Regions from separate parts of the Arthrobacter sp. LjRoot14 genome, predicted to be linked through region 1. Evidence: riboswitches for the same ligand, from Rfam matches in the RefSeq annotation. Region 1 holds a riboswitch; the other holds the start of a gene.
The links. Region 1 has a riboswitch for glycine ahead of ACSQ12_RS00380 (L-serine ammonia-lyase). Riboswitches for the same ligand answer to the same signal wherever they lie in the genome.
Positions count from the first base shown of each region.

Region 1 (8,753 bases):
TTGCAGCGTCGCAAGTTTCGCCCCTGCTTGCGGCGGCGCCGACTGGCTCCAAAACGCTGCAGGGCCGGACGGGCGGAGCACCCAGAACAAAAGCCCGGTGATGACGCAGGTCGCGAAAAGGCAGAAGACGGCAAGGCGTTTCAGTCGGAGCATGGACTAGTGCGTTCTCCCTTCCGGTATTTTGTTCAGCCGGGAGCAACTTACACCATCTTCCCGTTGTTCAATTTTTGGTGCCAAAAAGCCCCGGACCTGATGGTCCGGGGCTCAGGCGCCTGTTACCGCTCGATGCTGACAGCGAGATCCAGGTGGATGTCGCTGTCGGCCACCAGGCGGTCCTGGAGGTAACGGGCCAGGCTCGAATCGGTGGCGGTGTGCACGCTATTCGGCACCGCTCCCCGCAGGAAGGCCTGCGTATCCGTGGACTTGACCATGTCCAGCGGCGCCCAGCCACGATGGCTGGAGGTGAGCCGCTCGATGTCTGTGCGGAAAGAGCGCCTGTGGTCCTCGCGGACAGTGGCACGGACGGTGAACGGGACAAAGGCAGTAGGCAAAAGAGGTCCTCTCACGAGGCAGCCGGTGGTCGGCGCCCCAAAGAGAACAAGTCGCATCGGGGCCCCTGTTATTCCCCCGAGGCAGCCGACGAGTCCGACGTCATGCTGTTCAACGGCTCCACAGTGCTCAGTTCTTCACCGCCCCCAGTTCCCGCCCGGCGGATTCGGGCTCCATGTCCTGGCTGAGTTCAGCCTGGAACGTGGCGTAGCGGGCCAGGTGCGCGGGACGGCGGCGGAGCACCAGCCAGGCGGCGCCGAGCAGGATGAACCACACCGGCGTCACCAGGAGCGCCAGCAGCGTGTCCGGCTGCGTGGTCAGGGCCCACAGGACGAAGGCGAAGAAGGCGAAGACCACCCACACCATGGGGACGCCGCCGGGCATCCGGTACGTGGACGCCTCGTGCAGCTGCGGGCGGCGCCTGTGGAAGGCAATGTAGCTGGCCAGGATGATGGACCAGACAAAAACGAAGCAGACGGCGGAGACGGTGGTCACCATGTCGAAGGCCTTGCCGATGTCCTGGCCCGCGTACATCAGGACCACGCCGGAGAGGAGCAGGACGCAGGAGAGGAACAGCGCGTTCTGCGGGACCTTGCGACGGGACAGGGCGCCGAAAACAGACGGTGCGTCACCCTCCTGGGCCAGGCCGTAAACCATGCGCGAAGTGGAATATATGCCGGAGTTGGCCGAGGACATGGCCGAGCTGAGCACCACCAGGTTCACTACGGTGGCAGCGGCACCCAGTCCGGCCAGCGAGAACATGGCGATGAACGGGCTGTGGCCGGCCTGGAACTGGGTCCAGGGCGTGACGGACATCAGGATGATGAGCGCGCCCACGTAGAAGAGCAGCACCCGGATGGGGATGGAGTTGATGGCCTTGGGCAGGTTCTTCTCCGGGTCCTTGGCCTCCGCGGCCGTGGTGCCCACCAGCTCAATGCCCACAAAGGCGAACACTGCGATCTGGAAGCCGGCCACAAAACCCATGAATTCGTTCGGGAAGAAGCCGCCGTGGCTCCACAGGTTCGAGAAGGTGGCCGGGCCGGCGTCGGACTTGAATCCGCTGAAAATCATGAACAGACCCACCAGGATCAGCGCCGCAATGGCGATGATCTTGATCAGCGCGAACCAGAACTCGGTCTCGCCGAACGCCTTCACCGTGGTGAGGTTCAGGAGCAGGAGGATGGCCACGGTGGCCAGGCCCGGGATCCACAGCGGGAGCCCCGGCCAGAGTTCCTTCGAGTAGCTGGCGATGGCGATGACGTCCGCGATTCCGGTGATCACCCAGCAGAACCAGTAGGTCCAGCCGGTGAAGAAACCGGCCCAGGGGCCCAGCAGGTCCGCCGCGAAGTCGCTGAAGGACTTGTAGTTCAGGTTGGACAGCAAGAGCTCGCCCATGGCCCGCATCACGAAGAACAGCATGAAACCGATGATCATGTAGACGAAGATGACGGACGGGCCGGCTGCTGAAATGGTTTTTCCGGAGCCCATGAAGAGGCCTGTGCCGATGGCGCCGCCAATAGCGATCAGCTGGATGTGCCGGTTGCTGAGCTGCCGCTCCAGATGCGGCTCCTGGCGGGCGGTCAGGGTCTTAGTTGTCACGTGCTGCTCCTCGGATCAAAGCGGACTGGAGTGCTGCTGAGGTTGACGCCTGATCCGGCTCGCCGGGAACCGGCTCAAGGTTGTTGAAGCTGTACAGATGGATGCCGGCAATGTTCCCCGGCTCGCGTTCCAGCCCGGCCACCAGGGTTTGCGGCGAATAGCGGTCACCGCTGAGGAGCTTGCGCGCCAGCGGCCCTTTACGGCTGAGGAACGTCAGCGAACTTCCGACGCCGATCTGCGCCGCCAGGGCGACCAGCTTGGTCCGAGGGACGGACCCCGCCACGCCGGCCCAGACGGGCAGCTGCACCCCTTCGCGGCGCAGGAGTGCAGCGTAATCGAGGATCTTCGGCTCGGAGAAGCACATTTGCGTGACGACATGCGAGGCCAGGTGCTCCTTGGCCAGCAGGGCGTCCAGCAGGTCCACCGGGCCAACCCCCGGATGGCCCTCCGGGTAACCGGCAACGCCCACCCGCATCATGCCGCCGGAGTACTGCGCGATGTCTTCCAGCAGCGGAAGGGCGGACCCGTACTGGCCGGCCTGCTGCTTCCGGTCTCCGCCGATCACGAACACTTCCCGGATGCCGGCCACGTTGCAGTCGCGGAGGATTCCGGTGAGCTCTGCGCGGTCATGCACGCTCCGCGCGGCGAGGTGCGGAATGACGGAGTAGCCGAGCACGCTCAGCTGCACGGCGGCACGCATGGTCCGCTCGATGCCGTGGTGGGGCAGGCACGTGACGGTGAGCGTCGTGGTCACGGGCACGTGCGCCCGGACCCGGTCAACGATTCCCTCTGAAGGGATGATTTCGGTCCTGGTGGGGAACATCATTGGTCCTCTCTGGCTATCAAATGGTTCTCAGGAGTGTGCTGCGATGAGGGAGCTGGCTTCCTGGCGGGTGCTGCCGGAGGACTCGATGTGCGCGAGTTCGTCCGGGATTTCCCAGCCCTTCTTGCGCATCGCGGTGGCCCACAGGCGGCCGGCACGGTAGGAGGAGCGGACCAGGGGCCCGGACATGACGCCGAGGAAGCCGATTTCCTCGGCCTCGGTGGCGAGGTCGACGAATTCCTGCGGTTTGACCCAGCGGTCCACCGGCAGGTGCCGTTCGGAGGGGCGCAGGTACTGGGTGATGGTGATCAGGTCGCAGCCGGCGTCGTGCAGGTCCCGGAGGGCTTCGGAGATTTCCTCGCGGGTCTCGCCCATGCCCAGGATCAGGTTGGACTTGGTGACCATGCCCAGGTTCCGGCCCTGCGTGATGACGTCCAGGGACCGCTCGTACCGGAAGGCGGGGCGGATGCGCTTGAAGATCCGCGGCACGGTTTCGACGTTGTGCGCGAAGACCTCGGGCTTGGAGTCGCAGATCGCTGCGATGTGTTCGGGTTTGCCGGAGAAGTCCGGGATCAGGAGTTCGACGCCGGTGCCCGGGTTTAGTTCGTGGATCTTCCGGACGGTTTCGGCGTAGAGCCAGACGCCCTCGTCGGCGAGGTCGTCCCGGGCCACGCCGGTCACGGTGGCGTAGCGCAGCTGCATGGCCTGGACCGAGCGGGCCACCTTGGTGGGTTCGAACATGTCCACCGGGGAGGGCTTGCCGGTATCGATCTGGCAGAAATCACAGCGCCGGGTGCACTCGGAGCCGCCGATCAGGAAGGTGGCTTCCTTGTCTTCCCAGCACTCGAAGATGTTCGGGCAGCCGGCCTCCTCACAGACGGTGTGCAGGCCTTCCTTCTTCACCAGGTTCTTGAGCTGGACGAACTCCGGGCCCATCTGGACCTTGGCTTTGATCCACTCCGGCTTACGCTCCACCGGAGTAGCCGCATTGCGCTGCTCAATACGCAGCATCTTCCGGCCTTCTGGTGCCAGTGTCATAGTTCTCTTTCCGTTGTGCGGGCGCCGGTTGGCCGGCCAATTTTTTGGTGCTGGAGCAGGTGCTCGGGTCAGCATTCGACGACGTTGACGGCGAGGCCGCCCATGGCGGTTTCCTTGTACTTGGAGGACATGTCCCTGCCCGTTTCGCGCATGGTCACGATCACCTCGTCCAGGGACACCCGGTGCGTGCCGTCGCCCCAGAGCGCCATCTTCGCGGCGTTGATCGCCTTCGCGGCCGCGATCGCGTTCCGCTCGATGCACGGGATCTGCACCAGCCCGCCGATCGGATCACACGTCAGCCCCAGGTTGTGCTCCATCGCGATCTCCGCGGCGTTCTCCACCTGCGCCGGCGTCCCGCCCATCACCTCGGCCAGGCCCGCGGCGGCCATCGAGGACGCCGAACCCACCTCGCCCTGACAACCCACCTCCGCCCCCGAGATCGAGGCCTGCTCCTTATAGAGCACCCCCACCGCACCGGCAGCGAGCAGGAACTTCACCACCACGTCCTCGCGGTCCGCCTGCGTCGCCTTGTCCATGCCCGGCGCGAAATGCAACGCGTAATACAGCACCGCCGGGATGATCCCGGCCGCCCCGTTCGTCGGCGCCGTAACCACCCGCCCACCGGAGGCGTTCTCCTCGTTCACCGCCAGCGCGATCAGGTTCACCCACTCCTGCCAGTACTTCGGATCCCGGTACTCCGGGTCCTGGCCCCGGTTCTCCTTCACCAAACGCTCATGCCAGTCCGGGGCCCGACGGCGGACCTTCAACCCCCCGGGCAGCAACCCCTCACGCTTCAAGGACACCGCCACACACTCCTCCATCACGGAATAAATGTGCAGCAACCCCTCACGGATCTCCGCCTCGGACCGGGAAGCGCGTTCATTGACGAACATGACCTCCCCGATGGACAAGCCCTTGGACTGGCACCGGCCCAGCAGCTCCGCCGCGGTCCGGAACGGCAGCGGCAGCTCCTTCTTCGACTCCTCCAGCTCCAGCTGCGCCGCGCCCTCCTCGCCCTCACGGACAATAAACCCGCCGCCCACAGAAAAGAACGTCGCCGCATGCAGGACCTCCCCGGCAGCATCCGTGACCGTGAACGTCATCCCGTTCGTATGCCGCGGCAGGATCGTCAACGGCCGCAGCACCATGTCCTTCACCCCGTACGGCAGCGAAACCGCACCGGCCAGCTCCAGGGTCCCGGTCTCCGCGATCGCCGCGAGTCGCTCCTCCACCTCAGCCGGGAGGATCTTCTCCGGGTGGTACCCCTCCAACCCCAGCAGGACCGCCGTCATAGTCCCGTGACCATGCCCCGTCGCAGCAAGGGAACCATACAAATCCACCCGCAACCCGGCCACCTTCTCAAGGTCCCCGGAAGCCCGAAGCTCCCCGGCGAACACCGCGGCAGCCCGCATCGGACCCACCGTATGCGAACTCGAAGGCCCAATCCCGATGGAAAAAAGATCAAAGACACCAACAGCCATGGCCGGGGTTTCCTTAGCTGCCCAGGCGCTGCGGAGCGGGCTGTGGACCCCCGCTGAGGCGGAAGGGCAGGCAGATGCGGGGGCATGCAAAGGTGTAAGAGGACGGCTGAATCGTCACGAGAGGAACTCCATAATTCAGGTGACGCAGGGCGCCACGTTGATTCGGGTTCCTCCCCGCTCTGTATGTGACCTGAGAGTTTCCGCGGACCCGCTTTTACAGCGTGCCGCTTGCACCGTCGGTGAGCCCGGGGACCGGACTACTTTCCAGAGTTGCCTCGCCGCGGCGGTACGTGGGCCTGAGAGATTCCTGGGGAGGATTTGCTCCTACGGCGCCTGCTGAACGTACCGGCAGGACTCTCCCGCCGCAGATCAAAAGCATGCGTCACCTGCCGGTGACACGGCTCACACCTTATCCGCTGCCGGGGCGGCCCGCAACAGGGTCACTTCACATAAGTCACGATGGCCGCGGGCAGGAGTTTTTGTCCAGATAATGTGCGCAACTCGCGGTTTTGCGGCCATTATCTGGACAAAAACTCCTGGCACCACTCCCACGGGCCTGCTTGTTACGCTGGAGGCATGAAATCCAGCCTCGCCGCCCTGTCCGTTACCGCCCTCATCGTTGTACTGACCGGTTGCGGGCAGGTCCAGGACGCAGCCGAAAAGGCTGTGAACGACGGCGCCTCGCAGGTTGCCACCGCAGCCGCCGACCAGGTCAAGGGACAGGTGTGCGCCCTCGTGGAGGACGGGCTTGTCAGCGTTAAGGACAAGGAACTGCTGGGCGGCCTCGTGGCCGGCGCCGAGACCGCCGGCGTACCCTCCGAGATCACCACTCCGTTGCGCCAGATCGCCGAGTCGGGCGACCAGGTTCCGGCGGAATCCGTTAAAGCGCTCAAGGACGCCTGCACCGCCTGAGCCTTAGCGCTTGCCCTTCTTGCGTGATCCCTTGCCGCGGCCCTTGTCCGGATTGGGAGCGTAGCGCTGCGCAACCTTGGGCTTCTTGACGCCGGTTCCCCTCCGGTCCGGTTTCGGTTCCTTCTTGGGCGGCTCCACCTTCGCCGACGGCTGGCGGGAGCTCTGGGCGGTCCGTCCGCGGACAATCCCGATGAACTCCTCGATCACTTCATCCATGGCCGGTTCTCCGGCCCCGGCCATCGCGTCACGCGTGGCCTCAGTGGGCCAGGCGAGGGCGATCTGCGTGGTGGGTGCGCCGGTAAGCTTCCGCGCCACCGTGTCCTTGACGTTGAAGTGGCGGGCAACGGACATCGGCAGGATCACGAGCCCGGCACCGGAGGCAACCACCTGCAAAGCGGCTTCCGGGCCGCCGAGCTCAGCCACATCCAGGAAGGTCTCCGCGGAAAGATCCGCCAGCGCCACCTCTTCGAAGACCGAAATCTCGTGCCCCTTGGGAGCAACCACCACGGGCTGCTCCTCATACAGGGGAATCACGTTCAGGCCCTCGCGCTCCACCGGCAGGCGGACGAAACTGAGGTCGGCGGAACCGTCACGGAGCACTGAAAGCTGAGCGCCGTCGTCGGACATGAACGAATGCAACGGAACATCCGCCATCCGCTCTTCCCAGCGCCTGATCCATTTCCCCGGCGTTACTCCGGCAACGTAGGCGAAGCGCAGCACGCGCCCTTCCGGTTCAGCGGGCGCGGGTACTTGCGGGAATTCTTCTTCAGCGGACACACGTTCACAGTACCGCCAGAGCTGCAGGAGAGCCCTGCTGGTGCCCTGAAGGGCCTGCCGCCGGATACCCTTGAACCATGACCTCTGCAAACTCCCAGTCCATGAAGCCGGCCACCGTTGCCAAGAAGCTTGGTATCTACCTGCCCGCAACACCCCAGGAGTTCCAGGATTCGGTCATCAGCCGCGCCGATTTCGCCGAGCTCCAGGCCAACCCGCCGGAGTGGCTGGCGGAACTCCGCCGCAACGGCCCGCACCCCCGCCCGGTGGTGGCGCAGAAGCTGAACGTTTCCATCAGCGGCCTGGCCCGCGGCGGTGTCGAAGAAGCACTTACGACGGCGGAAATCACCGCGCTGCTGCAGGCTCCCCCGGCATGGCTGGTCGCCGAGCGCTCCACGCACGCCGCAGTCCGCGCCGAAGCGCAGCGCGTCAAGGATGAAGCGGCCAAGAAGGACGCGAAGAAAGCCCGCGCCAAGACCGAGTAAGCCGCTGATTCCTTCGGGAGGTCAGCGCACGGGACGAAGGTCGTCCGGGTCGCCTCGATGGAACATTCGCCGGGGCGCAACGCCTTCGAAAATGACCCACACCGTGGATGCGTCTTCGGTCATGGCATCAACAATTCCCGACGCCGTGACGCGTTTCCCCCGCACAACCGCCACCTTGTCGCCGGGACGCAGTTCCGACCAGTCGGATTCCTGCCGTGCGGGCCCGTCGCTCGCTTCTCCCGTTTGGTTCCCGTGCGGAATCTGCGGTCCCCCGCCGAACAGCCACGCGGAGACGTCGCTGCGCAGCACGAGGTGGGGTCCGCCCGTTGCACTCACGCTTCCCGTGGGCACGTAATAGCCACGGCCCGCACCCGACCCGCCGGCCGCCCTGTCCAGGGCATCAACAAGTCGCCTGGTGAGGTGGCCCTGGGGACCAATCTCCCGGAGCTCGTCGAGCTCGTCCGGGGAGAGCCGTCCCAGCACAGCAGCTATATCGGCCATGATGGATCCCTTCTAGCGGATGGTGCCTGAGGAACCACGCTAGGACGCCGCCATTAACGGCACATGAAATCGGAGAGGCAAACAGAAAACAAATTCCGCGGGGGACGATCAGGGCCAGCCTCGCGTTAAACGAGCAACACCCGATCAACTGCCGGAGCACCTCCGCCGCACGAACTGCCCGCCTCCAAACGAAATGAGCCACCCCCTGCTAATCGTCCTCACCGGAATTGACGGTGCCGGAAAGACCACCGCCGCCCGCGCAGCCGTGGAAGCCGCCCGCCTGGCCGGTGGCAAGGCCCTGCTGCTACGCAACCATGCCGGCCGCCGCAACATGTCGCAGTGGTCGAAGCGCTCCGGAATTCCCCTCAACCCCCGCCTTGCGGACGCACTGGAGAGCGTCATCCGGACGGTCAACGTCCTGGTGTCCCACGCCCGCGCCCGCAACTTTTCCGGTCTGGTGGTCATGGACCGGCACCTTTATTGCCAGCTGGCGCTGCGCAGCGTCCGGGGCCTCCCGCCCGGCCGGTTGCTCCGCTGGCTACTGCGCCGCCTTCCCGAACCGGACCTGGTGATCCACTTCGACGTCGCTCC
Region 1 is NZ_CAXURL020000001.1:71,140-79,892, reverse strand. Features, by position in the region: gene ACSQ12_RS00405 (lytic transglycosylase domain-containing protein) at 1-153, opposite strand, end outside; gene ACSQ12_RS00400 (hypothetical protein) at 276-551, opposite strand; gene cycA (D-serine/D-alanine/glycine transporter) at 679-2,148, opposite strand; gene ACSQ12_RS00390 (methylenetetrahydrofolate reductase) at 2,138-2,974, opposite strand; gene lipA (lipoyl synthase) at 3,002-4,009, opposite strand; gene ACSQ12_RS00380 (L-serine ammonia-lyase) at 4,078-5,490, opposite strand; glycine riboswitch at 5,765-5,862, opposite strand; gene ACSQ12_RS00375 (hypothetical protein) at 6,067-6,402, shown strand; gene ACSQ12_RS00370 (LysR family transcriptional regulator substrate-binding protein) at 6,406-7,179, opposite strand; gene ACSQ12_RS00365 (DUF5997 family protein) at 7,257-7,661, shown strand; gene ACSQ12_RS00360 (hypothetical protein) at 7,683-8,162, opposite strand; gene ACSQ12_RS00355 (dTMP kinase) at 8,356-8,753, shown strand, end outside.

Region 2 (8,753 bases), 780 kb from region 1:
TAGTCCAGGAAGGCTGCGGCGTCCGGGCCGGTGACCCAGACTTCGCCCATATGGGAGAGATCGAACAGTCCGGCAGACTTGCGGACGGCGTGGTGCTCGGCCAGCTCGGAGGAGTACTTCAGGGGCATCTGCCAGCCACCGAAATCGGTGAAGGACGCGCCGAGCTTCTTGTGCTCTTCATAGAGCGCGGTGTAGTTCTCAGTCATCGCGGGAATCCTTAGTTTTCGAAGTCTTCGATGGGCGGGCAGGAGCAGATCAGGTTGCGGTCCCCTGCTGCGCCGTCGATGCGGCCCACGGGCGGGAAGTACTTGTCCTGCTTGAGGTGGTGGACGGGGAAGGCGGCCTGCTCGCGCGGGTATTCGCGGCTCCAGTCGGAGGAGACGACGGCGGCCGCGGTGTGCGGTGCGTTGCGCAGCGGGGAGTTCTCCACCGTGAAGTCGCCGTTGGCCACCTGCTCGATTTCCTGGCGGATGGTGATCATGGCATCGATGAAGCGGTCAATCTCCACGAGGTCCTCGGACTCGGTGGGCTCCACCATGAGCGTGCCGGCAACCGGGAATGCCAGTGTGGGGGCGTGGAAGCCGAAGTCGATGAGGCGCTTGGCCACGTCTTCCGCCGTGACTCCCGTCTTGGCCGTCAGGGCACGCAGGTCCAGGATGCACTCGTGCGCCACGAGTCCGCCTTCGCCGGTATACAGGACCGGGAAGAACTCGTTCAGGCGGGAAGCGATGTAGTTCGCCGCCAGCAGCGCGGACTTGGTGGCCTCGGTCAGGCCGGTACCGCCCATCAGCTTCACGTAGGCCCAGGAGATCGGCAGCACCCCGGCGGAACCGAAGCGCGAGGCCGAGATTGCCACGCCGTGGCCGTCTTCGTGGGCAGCCTTGTTGGCATCACCCGGCATGAACGGCGCAAGGTGGGCCTTGGCTGCTACCGGGCCGACGCCCGGCCCGCCGCCGCCGTGCGGGATGCAGAAGGTCTTGTGGAGGTTCAGGTGGGACACGTCGCCGCCGAACTTGCCCGGCTGCGCCAGGCCCACCAGGGCGTTCAGGTTGGCGCCGTCAACGTAGACCTGCCCGCCGGCCGCGTGCACCGAGTCGCAGATTTCGCGGACGTCGGCGTCGTACACACCGTGCGTGGACGGGTAGGTGATCATGATCGCGGACAGGACGTCCTTGTGGGTTTCGATCTTCGCCTGGAAGTCGGCGTGGTCGATGGTGCCGTCGGCTGCGGTGGCCACGACGACCACCTTCATGCCGGCCAGGACGGCGGACGCGGCGTTGGTGCCGTGCGCCGAGGCCGGGATCAGGCAGACGTTGCGCTGGTCATCGCCGCGGGACAGGTGGTAGCCGCGGATCGCCAGCAGGCCCGCAAGCTCGCCCTGCGAGCCGGCGTTCGGCTGGATGGAAACCTGGTCGTAGCCGGTGATCTCCGCGAGGTCCGCTTCCAGGCCCTCGATCAGTTCACGCCAGCCTTCGGTCTGGGAGTCCGGGGCGAAGGGGTGGATGGAGGCAAACTCCGGCCAGGAGATGGCTTCCATCTCGGCGGTGGCGTTCAGCTTCATGGTGCATGAACCCAGCGGGATCATGGTGCGGTCCAGCGCGAGGTCGCGGTCCGAGAGCTTGCGGATGTAGCGCAGCAACTGGGTTTCCGAGCGGTGTGTGTTGAAGACCGGGTGCTGCAGGTAGTCCGACGAACGCTCGACGGCGGCCTCGAGGGCGAAGCCTGCGTCGTCCGAGGCAACCTCGGCGCCGAAGACGGCGGCAACGGCGGCGACGGTATCCGGCGTCGTGGTTTCGTCAGCGGAGATGCCGACGGTGTCGGCGTCGATGCCGCGCAGGTTGATGCCCCTGGCTTCGGCGGCGGCGACGATGTCGGCGGCCTTGCCCGGCACGCGGACGGTGATGGTGTCGAAGAAGCTGCCGTGCAGGATCTCGAGGCCTGCGCCCTGCAGGGACGCCGCCAGGCTGCGCGCGTTCTGGTGGACGGTCTCGGCGATCGACTTCAGTCCGTCAGGGCCGTGGTAGACGGCGTACATCGACGAAACGATGGCCAGCAGTGCCTGTGCGGTGCAGATGTTGGATGTGGCCTTTTCGCGGCGGATGTGCTGCTCGCGGGTCTGCAGGGCAAGGCGGTAGGCCGGGGTGCCGGCGTTGTCCTTGGACACACCCACCAGGCGGCCGGGCATGGAACGCTCAAGACCCTTCTGGACGGCCATGTAGGCGGCGTGCGGGCCGCCGAAGAACAGCGGCACACCCAGGCGCTGGGTGGAGCCGACGGCGATGTCCGCGCCCTGCTCACCCGGAGGGGTAATCAGGGTCAGCGAGAGGAGGTCGGCCGCGACGGTGACCAGCGCGCCGCGTTCCTTCGCGGCGGCGATAACGGCGGCGTGGTCGAAGACCCGGCCGGAAACGCCCGGCTGCTGCAGCACGATGCCGTTGATGACGCCGTCGGGAAGCCCCTTGGAGAGGTCCGCCACCTCAACCTCGAAGCCGAGCGCCTCGGCACGGCCCTTGACGATGGCGATGGTCTGCGGCAGGACATCGGCGTCCAGGACCGTCTTGCCGTCATGGGCGGCCTTGTTCTTGTTGGCACGCCGCATCATCAGGACTGCTTCAGCCACGGCGGTGGCTTCGTCCAGCAGGGAGGCGTTGGCGATGGGCAGGCCCACGAGGTCCTGGACCATGGTCTGGAAGTTCAGGAGTGCCTCAAGGCGGCCTTGGGAGATTTCCGGCTGGTAGGGCGTATAGGCGGTGTACCAGGCCGGGGATTCGAGGATGTTGCGGCGGATCACTGCCGGGGTCACCGTGTCGTAGTAGCCCTGGCCGATCATCTGTACTGCCGTCTTGTTCTTGGCAGCCAGCTTGCGCAGCTCGGCCAGTACCTCGACCTCGCTCAGGGCGTCCTGCAACGTCAGGGCGACTTCCTGGCGGATGTCCTTGGGGACCGCGGTGTCTACCAGCGAGTCCACGGTGTCGTAGCCGACGGACTTGAGCATGGTGTCGATGTCGGCCTGGCGGCGGGCGCCAATATGCCGGTCGACGAAGGTGGTGGAGGCTGAACTAACCGTCACGAAGGAACTCCATTACTAATGGCGGCGCAGGGTACGCCGCAGTGGTCCGGGTTCCTCCCCGCTCTGTATTGGACCTGAGAGTTTCCGCAGGACCGTGCTCTCGCACAGCTCCGCTTGCACCGTCGGTGAGCATCGCGTGTCCTGGCTTGTTGCCCCCAACATGGTTGGGACACAAACGGACAGCATGCTGCTTTCCAGAGTTGCCTTGCCGCGGCGGTACATGGGCCTGAGAGATTCCTGGGGAGGGTTTGCTCCTACGGCGCCTGCTTGTACCTACTTGCAGAACTCTCCCGCCGCAGATCAAAGGCATATTTAGTTAGCGGTGACAACAGTCACAGCGTCAATTGTCCTACGTGCAGGTCCAGTCTGCAAACTCCGCACCCAGGCCGACGCCGCGTTACGGCCCGGGTCGCGGCGGTACCGGAAGGCAGGCCCCGCCCTCGTGGCACTGTCAGCCGCGAAGGCGTTCGACGGCGGCCAGCAGGCTGTCGACGTCGCCGCCCATTTCGGACGGGGCGGCGCCGGGTCCGCTGGCCAGCATGGCATTGAAGTAGAGGCCGTCACCCATGTACAGCACGGCCTTGGCCATGGCCGGGCCGACGTCTCCGGCCAGAAGTTCCAGCCAGCTCCCCTGGACGGCCGCGAAACGATGCAGCGTTTCCTGGTGCGCGACTTCGGCGAGCCGGGTGGCAGCCACAAAGACCCGGTCCAGCGGAGTGTCCGCCCAGAGCGAGGACCTGATGAAATAGACCGCGGCCCCCTCCGGAGCTTTGGCCATGGCGTCCAAATCCCCCGCAACGAGCCGGTCCATGCGCTCGAGCAGGGCGGAAATCATGGCTTCCTTGTTCGGGAAGTGATACAGGAGCCCGCCCTTGGAAACCCCTGCCCGCCGGGCCACAGCATCCAGCGTGGCGGCGCGTTCACCCACCTCGATCAGCAGGGATTCAAAGGCGTCGAGCACAGCCTCGCGGGCAACGGGTTTTCTGGCCATGGTTCCTATCATGCCCGGTGGCCCGGGCTCATTTCTTAACTATACCGTCCAGACGGTACAGTTATATTCATGGGAAACTCGCAGTCACCTTCGACGCCGGCCATGCAGCGCCTCACTTCCGCAGCGCCCGCGGCTGTCGGCAGCCGCTCCCCGATTCCGAAGCGGGGGCGCGACTGGCTGGCCCTGGCGCTTTTGATGTTCCCGGTACTTCTGGTCGCCGTGGACAACACCGCGCTGACGTTCGCGCTGCCCGCCATCGCCGGCAGCCTCGAGCCCACCGGCGTACAGCTGCTGTGGATTGTTGACGCCTACCCCCTGGTCCTTGCCGGCCTCCTGGTTGCCATGGGAAGTTTCGGCGACAGAATCGGCCGCCGGCGGCTCCTGCTGATCGGAAGCAGCGGTTTTGCCGCGGTGTCGGCGGCCACTGCTTTCGCCCCCAGCGCAGAATGGCTGATCGCCGGCCGCGCAGCACTCGGATTCTTCGGTGCGATGCTCATGCCGTCCACCCTGTCCCTGATCCGCAACATCTTTCCGGACCCCAACCGGCGCAGGCTGGCTATCGCCATCTGGGCGGCGGGGTTCTCGGGCGGCGCCGCACTGGGGCCGATTTTTGGCGGCTGGCTCGTGGAGCACTACTGGTGGGGCGCAATCCTGCTGGTGGCCGTGCCCATCATGCTGCCCATCCTGCTGCTTGGCCCGGCCTTGATTCCCGAGTCCAGGGACCCCCGGCCAGGAGCGGTGGATGGTGCCAGCATCACCCTTTCGCTGCTGACAATGGTTCCGCTGGTCTACGGCATCAAATCGCTGGCAACGGAGGGCTTCCATCCCATGCCGGCAGCGGCCATCGGCTTCGGGCTGCTCATGGGCTACGTCTTCGTCCGGCGCCAGAGGAGGCTGTCCAGTCCGCTGCTGGACATGAGCCTCTTCGGAAACAGGATCTTCAGCACGGCCATCACGGCCAACGTCCTGGCACTCTTTTCCTTCAACGGCTTCATCCTGTTCCTGGCCCAGCACCTCCAGCTACTGGAGGGCCAGCGGCCCACGGAGGCCGGAATCGCCATGATCCCGGCCCTGGTTGCCACCGTGGTTGCCGGCCTGTTCGTGGTCCCGCTGGTGCGGAAAGTCCGGCCGGGATTTGTGGTGGCCGGAGGCCTTTCCCTCAGCGCCACCGGCTACTTCATGGTGGCCTTCGGGGACCACTCGGGCGGTCCGGCCGTCCTGCTGGGCGCCCTACTGGTCCTGGCCCTCGGCGTGGGAGCAGCCGAAACGATTTCCAACGACCTGATCCTGGGGTCGGTCCCGCCGGAAAAGTCGGGGGCGGCAGCTGCCATTTCGGAGACCGGCTATGAGATCGGCTCACTCCTCGGCACGGCCGTCCTCGGCTCAATCCTGACGGCGTCCTACCAGCGGAACCTGGTCCTGCCGGAGGGCATTGCAGGCCCAGGCCCCGGCAGCGCCGCGGAGGGGATCACGCAGGCCCGCGAAACCCTGGCGGGGGCCATGGAACTCGCCCATTCGCTCCCCGCACCACTGGCGGACGCCCTGACGTCCGCCGCCCGGGTTGCGTTTGAATCGGGCGTCCACGTGACGGCCTCCATCGGGCTGGTACTGATGGCGGGGGCGGCAGCCCTCGTCGCCGTCGTACTCCGCGGAGTACCCAAGGCCACATAGCGCCGGCAGGCCACCAACCTTCGCCCGCACCCCGCCAAACAGAAAGCCCGGCACCGGAGTCATCCGATGCCGGGCTCACGTACTGCCGGCCCTACTTGCTGTCGGGAGTGGTCACGCTGGCCGAGGCCTTCATGTTCTCCGCGCCCACCATCCAGGCGTACTGTTCGAGCTTGGCGATGAACTCATGGAGAAGGTCCGCCGTCGTGGGGTCTTCCTCGTCGACTTCATCGTGGACCTTGCGCATGGTGCCCACAGCCGCTTCGAGCGCCGCCACAATGCGGTCCACGGCGTCCTTGGTGCTGATCAGCCCCTGCGGAAACTGCGCAAGGCTCGTGGTCTCGGCAACCGTGGCACTACGGCCGTCCGGCAGGGCATGGAGTGCACGCATGCGCTCCGCCATGTCATCGGCGAAGTTCCGGGCGGCGTCGATGATTTCATCCAGCTGCAGGTGGAGGTCGCGGAAGTTCGTTCCCACGATATTCCAGTGGGCCTGCTTGCCCTGGATATGCAGTTCAATCAGGTCCGCGAGCACAGCCTGCAGATTATTCGTCAGCGTCGGTGATGCCTTCATTGATCCTCCTGGTGTCAGCGGTTTCTCGGGTAATCCGAAACTATCCCAGCCGCCACAGCGGCGCCACCGAATCTCGCGGGCGGCTTAACAAAATGAATATTCCTCATTTTCCCTTGCCATGAGGCACCTCCGCGTGAATACTAAATGAACGTCATTCATTTAGTGACGACCGTCTCACTGGAGTATTCACCATGATTGAAATCACCTGCCTCGAACCGCCCGTTTCCCTGGCGCGGACCCAGCCCTCTGCCCGTCCCGCCCTGAGGATCGCCGTGGTCCAGCACCGCTGGCACGCCGACCCCGCGGAACTCCGCCTCGAACTTGATGAGGGCATCGGTCGGGCCGCCCGGCTGGGAGCCACTGTCGTCTTCCTGCCGGAACTCACGCTGTCCCGCTACCCGGCGGATACGCTCCCTGACAACGACACGTCCCGTTCGTGGGCCGCCCGTCCCCGCCCGTCGGACCTCGCCGAGGACCTGCTGACCGGCCCCACGTTCCGGTTCGCCGCCGGGGCCGCACGCCGGCACGGGATCACCGTCCACGCCTCCCTGTACCAGCGCGCGGAGAACCCCGACGGTTCGGACGACGGCCTGGGACTGAACACGTCCATCCTGGTGTCCCCCGAGGGCGAACTGCTGGCGCGCACGCATAAGCTTCACATCCCGGTGACCGCAGGCTACTACGAGGACAAGTTCTTCCGCCCGGGCCCGGCCGTGGAGGACGCCTACGAGGTCCACTCCCCCGCCGAACTGGGCGGCGCCCGGCTGGGCATGCCCACCTGCTGGGACGAATGGTTCCCGGAACTCGCGCGCCTGTATTCCCTGGGTGGCGCGGAAATCCTGGTCTATCCCACGGCCATCGGCTCGGAACCCGACCACCCGGACTTCGACACCCGGCCGCTCTGGCAGCAGGTGATCGTCGGCAACGGCATCGCCAACGGCCTGTTCATGGTGGCGCCGAACCGCTGGGGAAGTGAGGGGACGCTGAACTTCTACGGTTCCTCCTTCATCTCGGACCCCTACGGCCGGATCCTGGCGCAGGCTCCACGCGACGAATCCGCCGTCCTCGTCGCCGACCTGGACCTGGACCAGCGCAAGGACTGGCTCACGCTGTTCCCGTTCCTTGCCACCCGCCGCCCGGACACCTACGCCCGGCTCACCGAACCGGTGCGGCCCGATCAACCGCTCGGCGGTCCTGCCCCCGTCTACTTGGAGGTGACCGCGTGAGCCGCTGGCGCATGCCCGCCGAGACGGCTCCGCAGGAGCGCATCTGGATGGCCTTCCCCACAGGGGGCTATACCCTCGGCGATACCCCCCAAGAGGCACACGCCGCGCGGACCGTGTGGTCCGCCGTCGCCAACGCCGCCGTCGAGTTCGAGCCGGTCACCATGGTGGTGACCCCCGACGACGTCGGCACAGCCGCGCGCTACCTGGATCCCGCCGTCGAGGTGCTCACCGCGGACCTGAACGATGCGTGGATGCGGGACATCGGCCCCACCTTTGTCCTCGACGACGCCGGTCGCCTTGGCGCCGTCGACTGGGTCTTCAACGGCTGGGGCGGGCAGGACTGGGCCCGCTGGGACAAGGACTCGCTGATCGGCGCGGAAGTCGCCGGCCGGTCCGGCGCCCGGCACATCGCCTCCGCCCTCGTTAATGAAGGCGGCGGCATCCAGGTGGATGGCGAAGGCACCGTGCTGGTGACCGAGACCGTGCAGCTGGATCCGGGACGCAACCCCGGGCTGTCCAGGGCCGACGTGGAAGCAGAGCTCGCCCGCACCATCGGCGCCACCCATGTCATCTGGCTTCCCCGCGGCCTGACCAGGGACTCAGAGCGGTTCGGCACCCGGGGCCACGTGGACATAGTGGCCGCCATCCCGTCTCCCGGCACGCTACTGGTGCACTCCCAGCAGGACCCGGAACATCCCGATTTCGAGGTCAGCCGCGAAATCATCAGTTTCCTCTCGGCCACGCGGGACGCAGCCGGCCGCGAGTGGAACATCATCGAAGTCCCCGCTCCCGTGGCGCTCAGTGACCCGGAGGGCTTTGTGGACTACAGCTACATCAACCACCTCGTGGTCAACGGCGGCGTGATTGCCTGCACCTTCGGCGACTCCAACGACGAAAAGGCCCTCCGGATCCTCGCCGATGCCTACCCCGGCCGCCGCATCGTGGGCATCGACGCCCGCGAACTGTTCGCCAGGGGCGGCGGCATCCACTGCATCACCCAGCAGCAGCCCGCTGCCTCCTAAAACGTACGGACCACCCAGAAAGGGCCTGACATGACCCAAACCATCCGCCACAGCTCCGCGGCCGGTGCTGCCGGCACGGCATTAGCAGGCACTGACGCACCCGGCACCCCGCACGGCATTACCGGAAAGGGACTGAAGGGCGGGCAACTGGGCCTCCTCGCCGTCGTCGTCCTCGGCATTTCCACCATTGCACCGGCCTACA
Region 2 is NZ_CAXURL020000001.1:851,321-860,073, reverse strand. Features, by position in the region: gene gcvT (glycine cleavage system aminomethyltransferase GcvT) at 1-206, opposite strand, end outside; gene gcvP (aminomethyl-transferring glycine dehydrogenase) at 218-3,070, opposite strand; glycine riboswitch at 3,275-3,373, opposite strand; gene ACSQ12_RS04050 (TetR/AcrR family transcriptional regulator) at 3,522-4,061, opposite strand; gene ACSQ12_RS04045 (MFS transporter) at 4,131-5,732, shown strand; gene ACSQ12_RS04040 (Dps family protein) at 5,824-6,303, opposite strand; gene ACSQ12_RS04035 (nitrilase-related carbon-nitrogen hydrolase) at 6,495-7,529, shown strand; gene ACSQ12_RS04030 (agmatine deiminase family protein) at 7,526-8,551, shown strand; gene ACSQ12_RS04025 (APC family permease) at 8,582-8,753, shown strand, end outside.
Region 2: another riboswitch for glycine. It lies ahead of gcvP (aminomethyl-transferring glycine dehydrogenase); the one in region 1 lies ahead of ACSQ12_RS00380 (L-serine ammonia-lyase).